2 regions of the Comamonas sp. C11 genome follow, and region 2 is predicted to be linked to the other one. Evidence: riboswitches for the same ligand, from Rfam matches in the RefSeq annotation. Region 2 holds a riboswitch; the other holds the start of a gene.
The links. A riboswitch is a leader RNA that binds a small molecule or an ion and turns the genes downstream of it on or off. The one in region 2 is predicted to bind thiamine pyrophosphate.
Positions count from the first base shown of each region.

Region 1: linked by a shared signal. The riboswitch ahead of NOX35_RS11580 (long-chain fatty acid--CoA ligase) and the one ahead of NOX35_RS16695 (FAD-dependent oxidoreductase) in region 2 are both predicted to bind thiamine pyrophosphate.

Region 1 covers NZ_CP101743.1:2,518,161-2,525,861, forward strand. The annotation lists gene NOX35_RS11565 (energy-coupling factor transporter transmembrane protein EcfT) at 1-391, opposite strand, end outside; gene NOX35_RS11570 (energy-coupling factor ABC transporter ATP-binding protein) at 384-1,133, opposite strand; gene NOX35_RS11575 (TonB-dependent receptor) at 1,756-3,891, opposite strand; TPP riboswitch at 4,202-4,293, shown strand; gene NOX35_RS11580 (long-chain fatty acid--CoA ligase) at 4,364-5,458, shown strand; gene NOX35_RS11585 (acyl-CoA reductase) at 5,455-6,921, shown strand; gene NOX35_RS11590 (ABC transporter ATP-binding protein) at 6,947-7,684, shown strand; gene NOX35_RS11595 (ABC transporter permease) at 7,681-7,701, shown strand, end outside.
Region 2 covers NZ_CP101743.1:3,629,872-3,637,572, forward strand. The annotation lists gene NOX35_RS16670 (hypothetical protein) at 1-884, opposite strand, end outside; gene NOX35_RS16675 (cytosine permease) at 1,301-2,593, shown strand; gene NOX35_RS16680 (ankyrin repeat domain-containing protein) at 2,660-3,424, opposite strand; gene NOX35_RS16685 (SH3 domain-containing protein) at 3,547-4,020, shown strand; gene thiD (bifunctional hydroxymethylpyrimidine kinase/phosphomethylpyrimidine kinase) at 4,088-4,960, opposite strand; TPP riboswitch at 5,026-5,187, shown strand; gene NOX35_RS16695 (FAD-dependent oxidoreductase) at 5,251-6,345, shown strand; gene thiS (sulfur carrier protein ThiS) at 6,452-6,649, shown strand; gene NOX35_RS16705 (thiazole synthase) at 6,809-7,612, shown strand; gene thiE (thiamine phosphate synthase) at 7,623-7,701, shown strand, end outside.

The DNA.
Region 1 (7,701 bases), 1.1 Mb from region 2:
GGATGCCCAGGCGGGCCAGCGGGGCCAGCAGCCATTCCAGTACCTCGACCAGATCGCTGGGGCGTGTGGTGATGGTCAGCGCAATACCCAGGGTCGAGGCGCAGACCAGCCGCAGACTGCCGAGGGCTGCCAGCACAGGGTTGCCCATGAAGACATGAAAACCCGCCACCAGCAGCGCCGCGACGATGACCGAGCGCATCAGCCGGCGCGCCACCTGCGTGGCCTGGCCCAGCGATATCCAGAGCATCAGGCAGGCCGCGCCGCAGCCCGCCAGCACCCAGGGGTTGGCTATCAGGAACAGCAGCGTGCCAAAGACCGCCAGCAGCAAGAGCTTGAAGCCGGCCGACCAGCGATGCAGCCAGGTCGCAACTTCGCTATAGAGGCTACCCATGCAGGTCTCCGTGCGCGCTTTTCTTCAGCAACAGCTCCCGCACTGAGGTCTCGTAGGCGCTGCAGATGTCGCGGCCCGGGCCGTCGCCACGCAGTCGGCCTTGCTCCAGCCAGATCACACGCTCAAAGTCGCGCACATGGTCGAGCACATGGGTGGAGACCAGCACCTGTTGAGGTGCGGTGGCAATATCCTGGGCCAGGCGGGCCTGACCGGGCAGGTCCAGGCTGGCGAAGGGCTCGTCCAGCAGCAGCAGTTGCGGCGCGGCAATCAGCAGCGAGAGCCAGCATACCTGCTGGCGCTGGCCCTGGCTCAGACTGGTGACAGCACGCTCGGCCCAGTGGGCCAGGCCGCGCGCGGCCAGCAACTCGCGCGCCCAGGCTCTGGCCTGTTGCTTGTTCAGGCCCTGGGGACGCAGTCCCAGCGCCAGTTCTTCCTCCACGGTGGGGAAGATGATCTGGTCGTCCGGGTTCTGGAACATCAGGCCGATCAGGCCGGGCTTGTGCTGGCGCGCCTGCAGCAAGGGCATGCCGTCCACCAATACCTGTCCGGCTTGAGGCAGCTCAAGTCCGCAAAGCAGGCGGAACAGGCTGGATTTGCCCGCGCCGTTGTTGCCTATCACGCCGATGCGCTTTTGCGTCAGGCTTAGGTTCAGGCCGTCAAACACCTGGGTCTGGCCACGCTGCAACCGGATATCGACCAACTGCACGCCCTGTTGGTTAGGGCTTTGCAAACCGTCGCTCATGCACCCGCTCCTGCTGCGGCAAGGGCAGGGCTGCAAGACGCCGGGCTGGAATGTGGATGGCAAGAAACGAAAAGGGCTGACATACGGGGACGAATCTGAAACCTGCCCCGGCTTCAAACATGCGAGGCAGCGTTGGTGGCGGATTCTAGCGCTGTGAATTTGCTTTCAAAAGACTGCCATCTGAGCTCTTTTCAGGTGAATTTCCTATAAGAAATGATTTCTTTGCCGGGGATCGGCACCGGTTGCCGTTTGCCCTGCATTTCGTGGCAGTTGCATGCCTGATGGCAGCGTGTTGCATAGTGAAGGAGTTCTGTGTGCTGTTCTTTCCTGTTTCAGCGGCTAACTTCGTTCAATTTTCATGGGAGCAGGCTTGAAGATTCATGCGGTTGGCCGTGGATAGCCCTGTTTTGACGTGGCTTGCATGGCTGACGAGCCCCAGCTTGTTGCAGGCGTCTGCCGCCAGGCCGGAAAATCGGCGCGGAATTGGCGGCTTTCGGGCTTAGGCAGGCAGTTTGCAGGCAGCAAATATTTTTCTGAAAAAAATCGTCTTTGATCTGTCCGGACATGAAAAAAGCGGGCACAGGGCCCGCTTGCTGCTGTCCGGCAAAGCCGGATGACATGCCTAGAACTGGTAGCTGAGGCTGGTTCCGGCCATCCATTGGCGCCCCGGGGCCGGCTCGTAATAACGTCCGTTGCCTTCGTTGACGATGACCGAGCCCACATAGTTCTTGTCCGCCAGATTGTCGACGCGGGCAAAAGCACTGAGCTTCCAGGCGCCCAGACGCCGGGTGTAGCCAACGCTCAGGCTGGCCACGTTGTAGCTGGGGGCATAGACCTGGTTTTTGTCGTTGGCGGCAATACGGCCCACATGACGCCAGTCCAGGCCCACACGCCAGTCGGTGGCGGGAAGCCATTCCAGCCCCAGATAGCCCAGATTTCTGGCCGCGCCGGCAATGCGGTTGCCGGCGGGAATGCAGTCCTGGCCCTTGCTGTCGCAGTAACCGCTGCGCAGGCTGGCGTCGAGTAGCGTCAGCGCGCCGTTCAGTCGCAGCTGGGGCGTCAGCCAGGTGCTGCCGCTCAGCTCCATGCCGCGGCGGCGTGTCTTGCCGGCGTTCTGATAAGAGGTGCGGCCGTTGTCGTTGCTGGCCACCACGATTTCATTGTCGGTGCTCGTCTGGAACAGCGCTGCAGACCAGTCGCCGCGCAGGCCGGCCACATTGAAGCGCTGCTTGATGCCCAGCTCGGCACTGGTCGATACCGCAGGCTTGAGGCCGAAGTTCAGGCCGCCGACCAGATCGGGGCGGTACGAGATCTCGTTGAAGGTCGGTGTTTCCATGCCGCGGCCCAGCGAGGCATAGATATTGGTGTCCTGATTGAGTTCGTGCTGCAGCGAAACCACCGGCAGAAGCCTATGGAATCCGGCATTGCCGCTATCGTCCTTGTCGGCCAGGAAATGGTCGCGCGATTGGAACTGCACATTGCTCCAGCGCAGGCCGGCATCGAGCTTCCAGTGCGGTGCAAAGGCCCAGGAGGCTTGCAGATAGGGATCGATGCTGGTGAGGGTATTGCGCTCGTCGCGCACCAGCTCGCCGACCACGCCCAGCTGGCTGCCGACAAAGTTCTTGTAGCCCTGGCGATCTTCCCTGACGGTATTGGCGGCCAGACCGGCAATCAGGCTCAGGCTGCCGCTGCCCAGCTCGTATTTGCCGCTCCAGCGCGCATCGATGCCGCCATAGTCGCGCCTGAGGCCGATCACCCCGCCTTTGTACTTGTCCTCAAGTTTGCTGCTGGGGGGGACAGACTGGAACTGCATCATTTCGCGCTGACCGGCATAGGCCATGAGGCGCAGCGCCTGGCCGCCGTCCAGCTGGCGCTCATAGGTCAGGCCGGCCTGGGTCTGCTTCACGCTTTTGCGCGAGTTCATTTTGATCGCATTGGCGTTGACGTCCTTTGGATTGAGGGCCCACTCGCTGGGTTTGATGCCGCCCGGGTCCTTGGCATCGATGTCCACATGGTTGGCCACCAGGGTCAATTGGCTGTATTCGTCAGGCTTGACGTCGATGCGGGCGTTGAACAGGTTTTTGTCCGCTGCGTTCTGGGCACGGTAGCCGTCGGTCAGAAAGCGGCTGGCGCTGATCACATAGCCAATCCCGTTGGCTTCGCCCTTGGCCTTGAGGCCCAGTCGCTTCTGGCCGTCGCTGCCCAGCGCAAAGCTGCTTTCCACCGAGGGCGCGCCCTCGCCGCGTTCGGTATAGGCATTGATCACGCCGCCCGAGGCATTGCCGTAGAGCGCGGAGTAGGGGCCGCGCAGAACTTCCACGCGCTCCAGCGAGGCGATATCGATATTGTTGGTCTGGCCCTGGCCATCGGGCATGGTGGAGGGGATGCCGCCCACATAGATCTGTATGCCGCGCACGCCGAAAGTGGAGCGCGCGCCAAAGCCGCGAATCGACAGCTGCAGGTCTTGCGCGTAGTTCTGGCGGTTCTGCAGCTGCAGGCCCGGAGCTGCGCTCAGGGATTCCGAGAGATTGACCTGCAGATTGCGCTCGCGCATGCGCTCGCCGTCGAGCACGGTGACGGATGCCGGGGTCTGCTCAAGCGCGGACTCCTGCAAGGTGCTGCGCACGGTGACTTCGGACAACTGGGGCAGGTCCGGCTGGGCGGCGGCTTGCTGGGCTGTTGCGGACTGTGCCGTTAGCAGCAGTCCGGCGGCGGCCACAGGCCAGCCTGCCAGATGACAAAGGCGCGAAAAATGCATGTGAATATCTCTGGGACTTGGGGCGGGCATTCAGTGCCCTGGATGGCTTGCAAGCTTTGCTGACGCCGTCCATCGCCACGACATGCCGCGCTTTCAGGCATGTCGTACCAGCACCATTGTCGGCGCCGCGGCAGGTTGCGTCTCAGACAGCTTGCGGAGCTGGGTCGATTGTATTTGGGCAGCAGTGTTTTGATGTTTTTGCCCTGGATGTCCTTCTTGTCCTTGCTGGAGCCTTACCCCAGGTTACAAGTGACGCGACTTTCATGCGGCAGCTCAGCCTCCTTGCAGCGATGCCGTTGGGGTAAGATGGCGCCGCGCTCCGGGGTGCACGCCAGTGCTGAGATCTACACCCGCGAACTTGACCCGGTTCATACCGGCGGAAGAAGAGCTTGCAAGCTGACCTCAGGGCAGTGCGTTCTCGCATGGTCAGCAAGCCTTCGGAGCATGATGTCCCCGCTCTCGAAGGAATTTCATGGACAAGGCCGCTTCGCTGGTCGCCGATCTGCTTGCTTTCATCGCAATGGATGACTGTACCGACGACCAGTTCAATCAACTCGCCCTGCGCCTTTTCGCCTACCAGTACGAATGCAATGCGCCGTTTCGCAGCTTTTGCCAGCGACGCGGCGCCACGCTGCGCAATGTCAGGAGCTGGCGCGATGTTCCGGCCGTGCCCATCGATGCCTTCAAGGCCATGGAACTGCGCAGCGAGCCGCCGTCGCCCGCCGAGCGCGTATTCATGACCAGCGGCACCACGGGCCGCGCCGCACGTGGACGTCATTTCCATCCGCAGCTCGAGGTCTACGACCTGTCCATGAAGCGCTATTTCTCCAGGCGTTTCATGCAGGGTCTGGAGCGCATGTCCATGGGCATTCTGTTTCCCGATGAGCAGGCCATGCCCAATTCCTCGCTGGCTCACTATCTGGCCTTGGCCCGGTCCGAATTCGGTTCGGCCGGCAGCCGCTACTACCTGAACTCGGAAGGGCTGGACATGCCGGCCCTGTGTGCCGCGCTGGCAGAGTCCGAGCGCAGCGGCCAGCCCTTTGCCCTGCTGGGCGCGAGCTTCAGCCTGGTCCATGTGATGGATGCCCTGCGTGCGCAGGGCCGCAGCTTTCGCCTGCCCGCAGGCAGCCGCGTGCTGGATACGGGTGGCTACAAGGGGCAGTCGCGCGAGCTGCCGCTCGAGCAGTTCTATGCCGAGCTTTCCCAGCTGCTGGGCGTGCCCCGCAGTCTGTGCATCAATATGTATGGCATGACGGAGCTGAGCACCCAGTTCTATGACGATGGCAATGCGGTGCTGCCTTCGGTCAAGTCCGGTCCGCACTGGATCCGTTCGCGTCTGGTCGAGCCGATCACCGGCAGGGACGTGGCAGCTGGTGAGCGCGGCATTCTGGTGCATTGCGATCTGGCCAACTACAACGCGGTGACCACCATCCTGACCGAGGATGTGGGCCTGTGGGCCGGCCAGCAGGAAAAAGACGGCTTTTTGCTGCTGGGGCGGGCCGAGGGTGCCGCAGCCAAGGGCTGCTCGCTGGCGGTTGAAGAGTTTGTGAAAGCTGCCGGCGCATGAGCGAGCAGCGCAAGCTACAGCGCATCAGGGCTGGCTATCTGCCTGGCCTCGGCGATGATGAAGTGCAGTGGCAGACGCTGGACTTCAAGTCTGGGAACGGCCGGGGGCTGGAAGTCTGCGTTCCCGTGCTGACGGCGCCGCAGATGCAGGCACTGGCCAGTCGTGTGCGTACAGCTGCGGCCATCCATCTGCGTCCCATGCCGGTGGCCGAGATCATCGATGCCGTCGATCGTGCGATGGCCCGTCTGCTGGATCGCAACGATATCTACCGCCAGCAGGCTGAAGCCTGGCTGCCCGTGGTCAGCGGCTATGACGCCGATATGGTGCGGTTGGGGCTGACAGGATTTTTCAAGACCTTTCGTGCGGCGCAGCTCAAGCGCTTTGTGGCCGAGGATTTTGCCAATCCGGCAGTACTCGATGGTTTTCAACCGACAGCCAAGGGCGGGGCCGTACGTGCTTTCGGCCCGGATCTGCTGGTGCATAGCTGGGCTGGCAACGTGCCTGCGCTGTCACTGTGGAGTCTGATCTGTGGCTTGCTGGTCAAGGCCCCTGCGATTGGCAAGCTGGCCAGTGCCGAGCCCTTGTTTGCGGGATGGTTTGCGCGCTTGCTGGCCGAGGTCCACCCGCCGCTGGCCGATTGCCTGGCCGTGGTGTGGTGGCGCGGTGCAGGTGGCGAAGAGGCCGACGCTCTCTATGCCCAGGCCGATACGGTGCTGGCCTATGGCGGCAACCAGACGCTGGATGCGCTGCGCCGTCGCCTGCCCGTGACGACGCGCTTTTTGCCCCATGGCCACAAGCTGGGCTTTGGCCTGATCGGCGCGCAGGCGCTGGATACGCTCAAGGCTCCGGCCATGGCAAGGCTGGCAGCCTGGGACGTGATGCGCTACGACCAGCAGGGCTGCTACTCGCCCCATGTGTTCTATGTACAGAGTGGAGCGCCGATCTCGCCGCGTGCTTTTGCCGACTATCTGGCGGCCGAGCTTGCCAATCTGCAGCGACGATTCGCACGCCGCGAGCTGGATCTGGAAGAAGGGGCGGCGCTGGCCCGCTGGCAGCAGAACATGGAGTGGGGCGGTGAAGCTCACCAACTGCTGGGGCCTGTGGATGCGCCTTGGAGCGTGGCCTACAGCGAGAGTCTTCAGCCTCTGGCACCGACAGCGCTGTACCGCACGATTGCCGTGGTGGCTGTGGATCGGCTCGATGCCGTGCTGCCCGTGGTGGCCGCTCAGCGTGACTATCTGCAGACCGCCGGCATTGCGGCCGGTCCCGAAGAGCTGTACCGCCTGGCCGGGCTGCTGGGTGCGGCCGGCGTCACGCGTATCAGCGCCATCGGCTCCATGAGCATGCCCGAGGCGGGTTGGCACCATGACGGGCGCTTCAACCTGCTGGATCTGGTGCGCATGACGGAGATCGAGCAGTCGGCAGAACTGGCGGCCCAGCCGCTGGCCTCTTATGCGGACTGAGGGAGTGGAAACCGCCGTGGCATTCATGGAGTTCAAGCAGGCTCGATTCAGCTACCCGGGACGAGCGCCCGTGGTGGATGGCGTGGACTGGCAGGTCGGGGCCGGAGAGTTTCATTGCCTGCTGGGGCGCAGCGGCTGCGGCAAGACCACGCTGCTCAAGCTGGCGGCTGGCCTGATCAGGCCCCAGTCGGGGCATGTCTTGCTGCGCGGCAGCGAACTGGCAGCGCCGGGGCCGCAACTGGGCTTCATGTTCCAGGCTCCGACATTGCTGGATTGGCATACGGTGATCGACAATGTGCTGCTGCCCGTGTCGCTGCAGCGCAAACCCACGCAGCAGGATCAACAGGCGGCCATGCAATTGCTGGAGCAACTGGGTCTTGTCGCCCATGCCCGGCTTTACCCGGGGCAGCTCTCGGGCGGTCAGCAAAGTCGCGTGGCTCTGGCGCGAGCCCTGATTCTGGAGCCGCCGCTGCTGCTGCTCGACGAGCCTTTTGCGGCACTGGATGCCATCACGCGTGCCGAGCTGCAGGACGACTTGCTGCGCACCTGCCATAGGCATGGCACGACGGTGCTGTTTGTCACCCATGACATCAACGAGGCCGTCTATTTGGGCGACCGCATTGCACTCATGCATGGCGGCCGCATCGTGGACGATTGGTCGATAGAGCTGCCAGAGCCGCGGCAGCAAAGCATGCGCCATGGTGCGGCGTTCAACGACTATTGCGCGCGCATTCGGGCATCCATGGACCGGGGTGGCGCATGAGTGGCTTGCTGAACAGA
Region 2 (7,701 bases):
GGATCCGGCACAAAGCCATTGTCCCCGGGAAAGGGGTTGGGCGCGCGCGGCTGGGACGGCCGTGGACGAGGCTCGCGGATCACGCCTCTGGCAACCAGATTGGCATAGCTGTCGTAGCGGATACGCACCATCTGACGGGGCTGGTCGGTGTCGGCCTCGAATTCCACCTGGGTGACTTGGGAGCGCTCCACCGTGCCATGGCCCGTGCCCAGTGAAGGGGCCGGCAAGGCCGAAGGTGCACGACGCTCGGCGCTGCGGCTCTTGCTGGCGGCCTGCGGCATGGCACTATCGGCCGCGGCAGACTCGGCAGCCGATGCAGCGCTCGCGGCGTCCGACTCGTAAACTGGCCCTTGATATCTGGCCGGCTCGGGCAGCTTTTCACGGTACAGAGCCACGCCAATCACGCCGACATCCTGCGGCCTGCCGGTTCTGGCGGCATAGGACATATCGCTTTGCGAGAAGTAGAACGCAGCCACGTTGTCATTGCTCTTGCGCCAGCCCCGCACGTCATAGCTGTCGCCTGCATCCAGCACATAGCCACCCTCGGCGCGGGAGCTCGCCGCCCGGCCGTTGATGGCATTGACCCCGTCGACGCTGATGACGCCCATGATGCGTCGGCTCTCGAGGTTGCGGATGCGCACCGCATAGTTGGCACCGGGGCGACCCACCACCCACAGCTCTCCCTCGTGACTGTACTGGGGCAGTACCCGCCCCGTGGCACGTTCGACGATGCTGATCTGGGCCAGCTTGTGGTTGCCACGCGTCCAGGCCGAAGCCGGCGCAGCGGCGACCATCGCGGCAGCACAGAGCAGCGAAGCGCGCAGTAGGCGGCCGCGCGACAGCAAGAAAACTGGAACCCGGGGTTCGATACGGACAGACAGCATGGACAAGGCCTCCTCAAGATACAGCCACAGCGGCGTGAAACAAACTTGTCGGAGGCTGAAACGCAGCAGCAGGCCCAACGGGGTCAAGACAGGCGCTCTGATTTGCAAGCATTTGCAACACCATTGGCAACACCGCTTCGCGCCGCAGTCCTGCTCCGGCCCGGCATGTCTGGCACAATCGCGATCGCTGCAGCCCAAGGCAGGCAGCAATGCTGGGGGTGTCCTGACCATGACCGGTCAGGGCTGAGAGAGTCCCTTTGAACCTGATTGCGCAAGCGGTCTCTTGACGGCCGCTTGCCCGAGATCATCCTCGCGCAGGGAAGCTGTCCAAGGTGTCAGACCGCGACTCGCCATGTCTTCGATGGCCTGCCGTGCAAACCATGCGGCCCCTGCTTCGTTTTTCTGGCGGAGCATTCATGAATTCATCTTCTTCCACATCGGCCAATCGGGCCCTGGCCCCGGTGACGGCGCAGGAGCGCGTCTTTGCCTGGCGCGACCATGCCTCGCTGTGGTTCAGTCTGGGCGTGGGCCTGCTGGTCATGCAGATGGGCGCCTATCTGCTGCCCGCGCTCAGCCCGCTGCATGCGCTGGTTGCTATCGGCATCGGCTCCCTGATCGGCGCCGGCCTGCTGGGCTGGGTGGGCAAGCTGGGCTGCGACAGCGGCCTGTCCAGCGCCGGACTGATGCACTGCGTCTACGGCCGCCACTTCGCACGGCTGCCTATCGTGCTCAACATCATCCAGTTGCTGGGCTGGGGCAGTTTCGAGCTGGTGGTGATGCGTGACGCCACCGTGGCGCTGGGCAAACAAGGCGGCACCATGGGCGCTGCCTACTGGCCCTGGCTGGCCACGCTGCTCTGGGGCGGCGTGATCCTGCTGCTGATGAGCGGCTCCATGACCACCCTGGTGCGCCGCATCATCTCGCGCGTGGCCTTGCCGCTGGTGATTGCCTCGCTGCTGTGGCTGAGCTGGCAATTCCTGAAAATGGCTGGCACCACCGGCCTCGGGACCTTGCTGGCCCGCGAGGGTGCCGGCGGCATGAGCATGCTCGGCGCCGTCGATCTGGTGATCGCCATGCCCATCAGCTGGCTGCCGCTGGTGGCCGACTATGCGCGCCACGGCAAGAGCGGCAAGTCCGCGCTGACGGGTGCCTGGACCGGCTTTGCCCTGGCCAATATCTGGTGCTACTCCCTGGGCGTGCTGGTGGCCCTGACCCTGCCCAGCGAAGACCTGGTCACGGCCCTGCTGCTGGCCCAGGGCGGACTGATCGCCCTGTCGCTGATTCTGATCGACGAGGTGGACAACGCCTATGGCGATGCCTACTCGGGTGCCATGTCGGCCCACAGCCTGCTACCGGGCTGGAGTATTCGCCGCTGGGGCCTGCTGATCGCATCCCTGTGCACGGCGCTGGCCATGGTGCTGCCCATGCACAGCCTGGAGCCGTTTCTGCTGTTGCTCAGCTCCTGCTTTGTGCCGCTGTTCGGCGTGATGCTCGGTCGCCTGGCCTTTGGCACCGATGCCGTGGAGCTGATGCAAAAAGCGCCCGCCGTGCGCTGGGATGCTGTGGCCATCTGGGTGCTGGGCATTGCCTTCTATCACCTGCTGCCCTATGTCAGCGCGGCCCTGGGCTCGGCCCTGCCCACGCTGGCGCTGACCTTTGTGGTGGCCGTCGCCACACGCCAGCTGCAGCCGCGCTCCGTTGCCGCCTGAGAAAAAATCAAACTCAATAGCGACAAACGCCTTTTAACAGGGCGATTCAGCCATTTTTCTGTTTTTTTACCTGGCGCCCGCCGCCTGCAGCAGCTGCACCACGGCCTGCTGCCCGCGCTGGCGTGCATGGGCCAGGGCCGTCACCCCATCCTTGTCGGGCAGGTTCAGATCGGCCTTGGCATCGATCAAGGCCTGGATGATGGCCTGATGGCGCGGCCCGCCATCGCCGAGCACCACGGCTTCCATCAGACAGGTCCAGCCCAGCCGGTTGACATGATTCACATTCACGCCGGCGGCGATCAGTGCCTGGGCTGTTTCCAGATGGCCGCGCTCGCAGGCTGGAATCAGGGCCGTGCCCCCATAACGGTTGGTGCTCTTGAGATCGGCGCCATAGGAAATCGTCATGCGCACAATCTCCAGCCGGCCCTGCGCGCCGGCCAGCAAATAAGCGCTGTCCTGCATCTGGTTCTCGATATTGGGGCTGGCACCATGCATCAGCAGCGATCGTGCTACCTCGATATGGTTGGCCGCCGTGGCCAGCAGCAAGGGGGTATTGCCCCGGGCATCCTGCACGTCGACAGGCGCGTTGTCAGCCAGCAGATTGCGCACCGTCACGGCATCGCCCTGCGCGGCAGCGGCCAGCAATTGCTGGCCCAGCATCTGCAGGTCCCCGGCTTTTGCCGCCGCAGCGGCAGGTGTTGCAGCCGAAGCATTCGCCGACGCCCTACTCTGGCAGGCGGTCAGCAGCGTCGCTGCTGCCAGAGCCGTCAATGCAAGCGTCAATCGGGTAGTCAACGAGGCGCTCCCATGGGCGCGGACTGGCTGGTTCATGGCATTCCTTTATGGCTGTCGGGTGTTCAGCCCCTGTCAGCTTTCTACAGGAACTATAGCTAGCCACGCAAGTCCGATGAGGGTTACAGCCTGTTTTCAATCGATAAAGGAGAATCTGCCCCGTGCCTTGTAACCGCTGGATCCGCACCGCCGCCACTTCAAGCCTGATCGCGCTGGGCGCGCTCACCGCCGGCCTGCTGCCGGCCCTCACACAAGCCCAGGAATTTGTCAGCATCAAGGGCAAGACCGTGAATGTGCGCGAGCAGCCCAACACCCGCTCCGCGACCCTCTGGGAACTGAGCAAGGGCTACCCGCTGCAAGTCACCCAGCGCAAGGGCCAGTGGCTGCGCGTCAAGGACTATGAGTCCACGCTGGGCTGGGTCCACGCCCCGCTGACCAGCAAGAGCCCGCATATGGTGGTGACGGCGCGCACGGCCAATCTGCGCTCCGGCCCTGGCCAGAAGCACAACCGGGTAGGCAAGCTGGAGCAGCATGAGGTGCTGCAGACGCTGAAAAAGCAAGGCAGCTGGGCCCAGGTCCAGCGCAGCAACGGCCAGAGCGGCTGGGTGGCCAAGAATCTGGTCTGGGGCTGGTAATCCCCGAGCCCGGGCCCACCAAAGCCAAAGGCCTGCAGCAGCAGGCCTTTTTTGCGGGCGTCGGCAATCAGCCTTCGACGATCAGCTGTGCACGCGGCGCATAGCCATGATTGAGGGGGCCGTGGCCCTGGCCCGTATAGACCTCGGCTCCCGCCTCGATGGCGCCCAGAATATAGCGGCGCGCCTCGGTCACTGCGGCCTCCAGCTCCAGCCCCTGGGCCAGGAAAGATGCAATCGCCGACGACAGCGTGCAACCCGTGCCATGGCCGTTATGGGTGACGATGCGCTGCGACTGCAGGCGCAGATAGTCGCCTGCCTGCCGGCCTTGCCGGCCCAGCACATCCATGACCAGATCGCCGCTCAGATGCCCACCCTTGAGCAACACCGCCGGCGCCCCCATGGCCAGCAGATCGGCCACGGCCGCATCCAGCGCTCCAATGCCGTCGATGTTGCGACCCAGCAGCAAAGCTGCTTCATCCAGATTAGGGGTAATCACCGTCGCCAGAGGGAACAGCTCCTGGACCAGTGCCTGAGCCGTCTCGGGAACGATCAGGCGATCGCCGCTGGTGGCCACCATCACGGGGTCCAGCACCACGTTCCTGATCCCGTGGCGACGAATCGCATCCGCCACCACACTCACCACATCGGGGGTTGCCAGCATGCCGATCTTGACGGCATCGACGCCTATGTCCTGCACAACGGCATCGATCTGGCCGCGCACGGTATCCAGCGGAATGCCGTGAATGCCCGTCACGCCCAGCGTGTTCTGCACGGTGATGGCCGTGATTGCCGTCATGCCGTAGCAGCCCAGAGCCGCGCAGGTCTTGAGGTCGGCCTGGATGCCGGCGCCACCGCCGCTGTCCGAGCCGGCGATGGAGAGCACGCGTGCATAGCGCTTTTTTGCGGCGCCGGGGATGGAGGATGAAGCAATCACAGTCATGGCAAAAATTATCGCCCATGCGCATGGTCAATGCGCGCAGTTTGCGGTTGTGCTGTAATGTCCAACGGACGAAACAGGGGTGTCCCGCAGGCAAGCAGCCTGCGTGGACTGAGAAACACCCTGGGGCCGCGACAGCCACCGGCTGCGCACCAGAGCACCATCCGTGCCCTGTGCCCCCTGCACCCGATCCAGGTCATGCTGGCGTGGGGAGTTTCACAAGCCGCAAGGCATGCCGCGTTTTGTCCTGCACATGGCCCTGTTCCTGTGTCCGGATGGAAAACGATTTGCACATGTCATTGCTACAAGCTTCTTCAAAGATCGCAATTCTCGGCGGCGGCCTCATGGGCCGTCTGCTGTCGCTGGCCCTGGCCCAGCGCGGTCATGCCATCGACCTCTATGACGCCCACGGCCCGCTAGGCGATGGCGCAGCCGCGCGCGTGGCGGCCGCCATGCTGGCTCCGCTGGCCGAGTCGGCCATTACCGAGCCCGGCGTGGTGCGCATGGGCCAGCATGGGCTCAAGCGCTGGCCCGAGCTGATAGCCCAGCTTGAGCAGCACGTGTTCCTGCAGCAAAACGGCACGCTGATTCTCTGGCACCGTCAGGACCAGGGCGACGCGGCGCGCTTTTTCGGCCTGCTGGAGAAAAACCGGCGCATCAACCCCAGCCTGCCGGCCATGCAGGAGAAGACCGGCGCGGCACTGCAGGACTGCGAGCCCGCGCTGCAGGGACGCTTCAACCAGGCCGTCTATCTGCCCGGCGAAGGCCAGCTGGACAACCGCCAGCTGCTGACGGCGCTGGTCGACAAGCTCACCGCGCTGGGTGTGAAGCTGCACTGGGACAGCCCACGCGAAATCAGCGACTTCCGCCCCGGCGAGGCTGGCCAGCCGGACTTCGTGTTCGACTGCCGGGGCCTGGGGGCCCGCACCCAGTGGAAGCAGCTGCGCGGCATTCGCGGCGAGGTGGTGCGCATCCATGCGCCCGAAGTCACGCTGCAGCGGCCCACACGCCTGATCCATCCACGCTACCCCATCTATATCGCGCCCAAGGAAGATCATCTGTTCGTGATTGGCGCGACCGAAATCGAGTCCGACGATATGTCGCCAGCCAGCGTGCGCTCCACGCTGGAGCTGCTGAGCGCGGCCTATACCGTTCACTCCGGCTTTGCCGAAGGCCGCATAGTGGAGATCGCCACCCAGTGCCGCCCCACCCTGCCCGATAATCTGCCCGCCGTGCGTCTGCTGACTCCACGTGTCATGGAAGTCAACGGCCTCTACCGTCACGGCTTCATGATCTCGCCCGCCATGCTGGACGTGGTGCTGGAGCTGCTGGACCACAATGACTCGCCACTGGCGCGCGAGTTCGATGTCGCCGTGCATCGTGGCTGAACTGCGAGCCCGAACTTTGGCGCACAGCACTTGCACCCCTGGCGCACGCAAGCGCCGCCGTGCAGAGGTTTAACTTAGCACCCGCTTTATTTTCCGTTTCCATGCCATGAAGATCACTCTCAACCAGCAAGCCACCGAGCTGCCAGCCCATGCCACCGTGGCCGATGCGCTGGCGCAGATGCAGGCCAGGCCCCCGTTTGCCGTGGCGGTCAACACGGTGTTCGTGCCCAAGACGCAGTACGCCGACCATGCGCTCAATGAGGGCGACAGGATGGAAGTCATCTCTCCGGTGACAGGCGGCTAGACATGAATCCCCCTGAGTCACTTCGCGCCTTCCCCCAGGGGACGACACCCTCGCGGCGAGGCGGCTCTTGCTCGGTGTCACTGACTTGGCACATGCCTTTTTGAGGCTCACTGGGCTTCACGCGCATTGCGGTACAAAGACAAGAGATATAGATAAATCATGAATACCAAAACTACCGACGACGCGCTGGTTCTCTACGGCCAGCGTTTTGAAAGCCGCTTGCTGCTGGGCACCTCGCGCTACCCCTCGCCGGCGATTCTCGAAGCCGCTGTAGAACGCTCCAGGCCCGCCATGGTCACGGCCTCGCTGCGCCGCCAGGGCAGCAATGCCGCCGAGACAGGTGCCAGCTTCTGGGAGCTGCTGCGCAAGCTCAACGTGCCCGTGCTGCCCAACACGGCAGGCTGCATGACCATCCAGGAGGCCGTGACCACGGCCCAGATGGCGCGTGAAGTCTTCGACACGCCCTGGATCAAGCTGGAGCTGATCGGTGACGACTACACGCTGCAGCCCGACACGCTCAATCTGGTGGAAGCCGCCTCCATCCTCATCAAGGACGGCTTCCAGGTCCTGCCCTATACCACCTACGACCTGGTGCTGTGCCAAAAGCTCGTCGATGTGGGCTGTCAGGCCGTCATGCCCTGGGCTGCGCCCATAGGCACCGGCCGCGGCCCCGTCAATCCCTATGCCATGCAGATGCTGCGCGAGCGCCTGAAGGTGCCGCTGATCGTCGATGCCGGCCTGGGCCGCCCCTCCCACGCCTGCACCGTGATGGAATGGGGCTATGACGCCGTGCTGCTGAACACCGCCGTGGCCCTGTCCGAAGACCCCGTGGCCATGGCCGGCGCATTCTCCGATGCCGTCAATGCCGGTCACGCCGCCTGGCGCGCAGGCGCCATGGCAGAGCAAAATGCCGCCCAGCCCAGCACCCCCGTGCTGGGCACCCCTTTCTGGCATCAGGAATAAAGGCCGGACCATGGACTCCGCAGAAATCAAGGCCCTGGCGCAAGCCATCATCCACCAGCACAGTGCCAACTTTGGTGCCCAGCTCCACC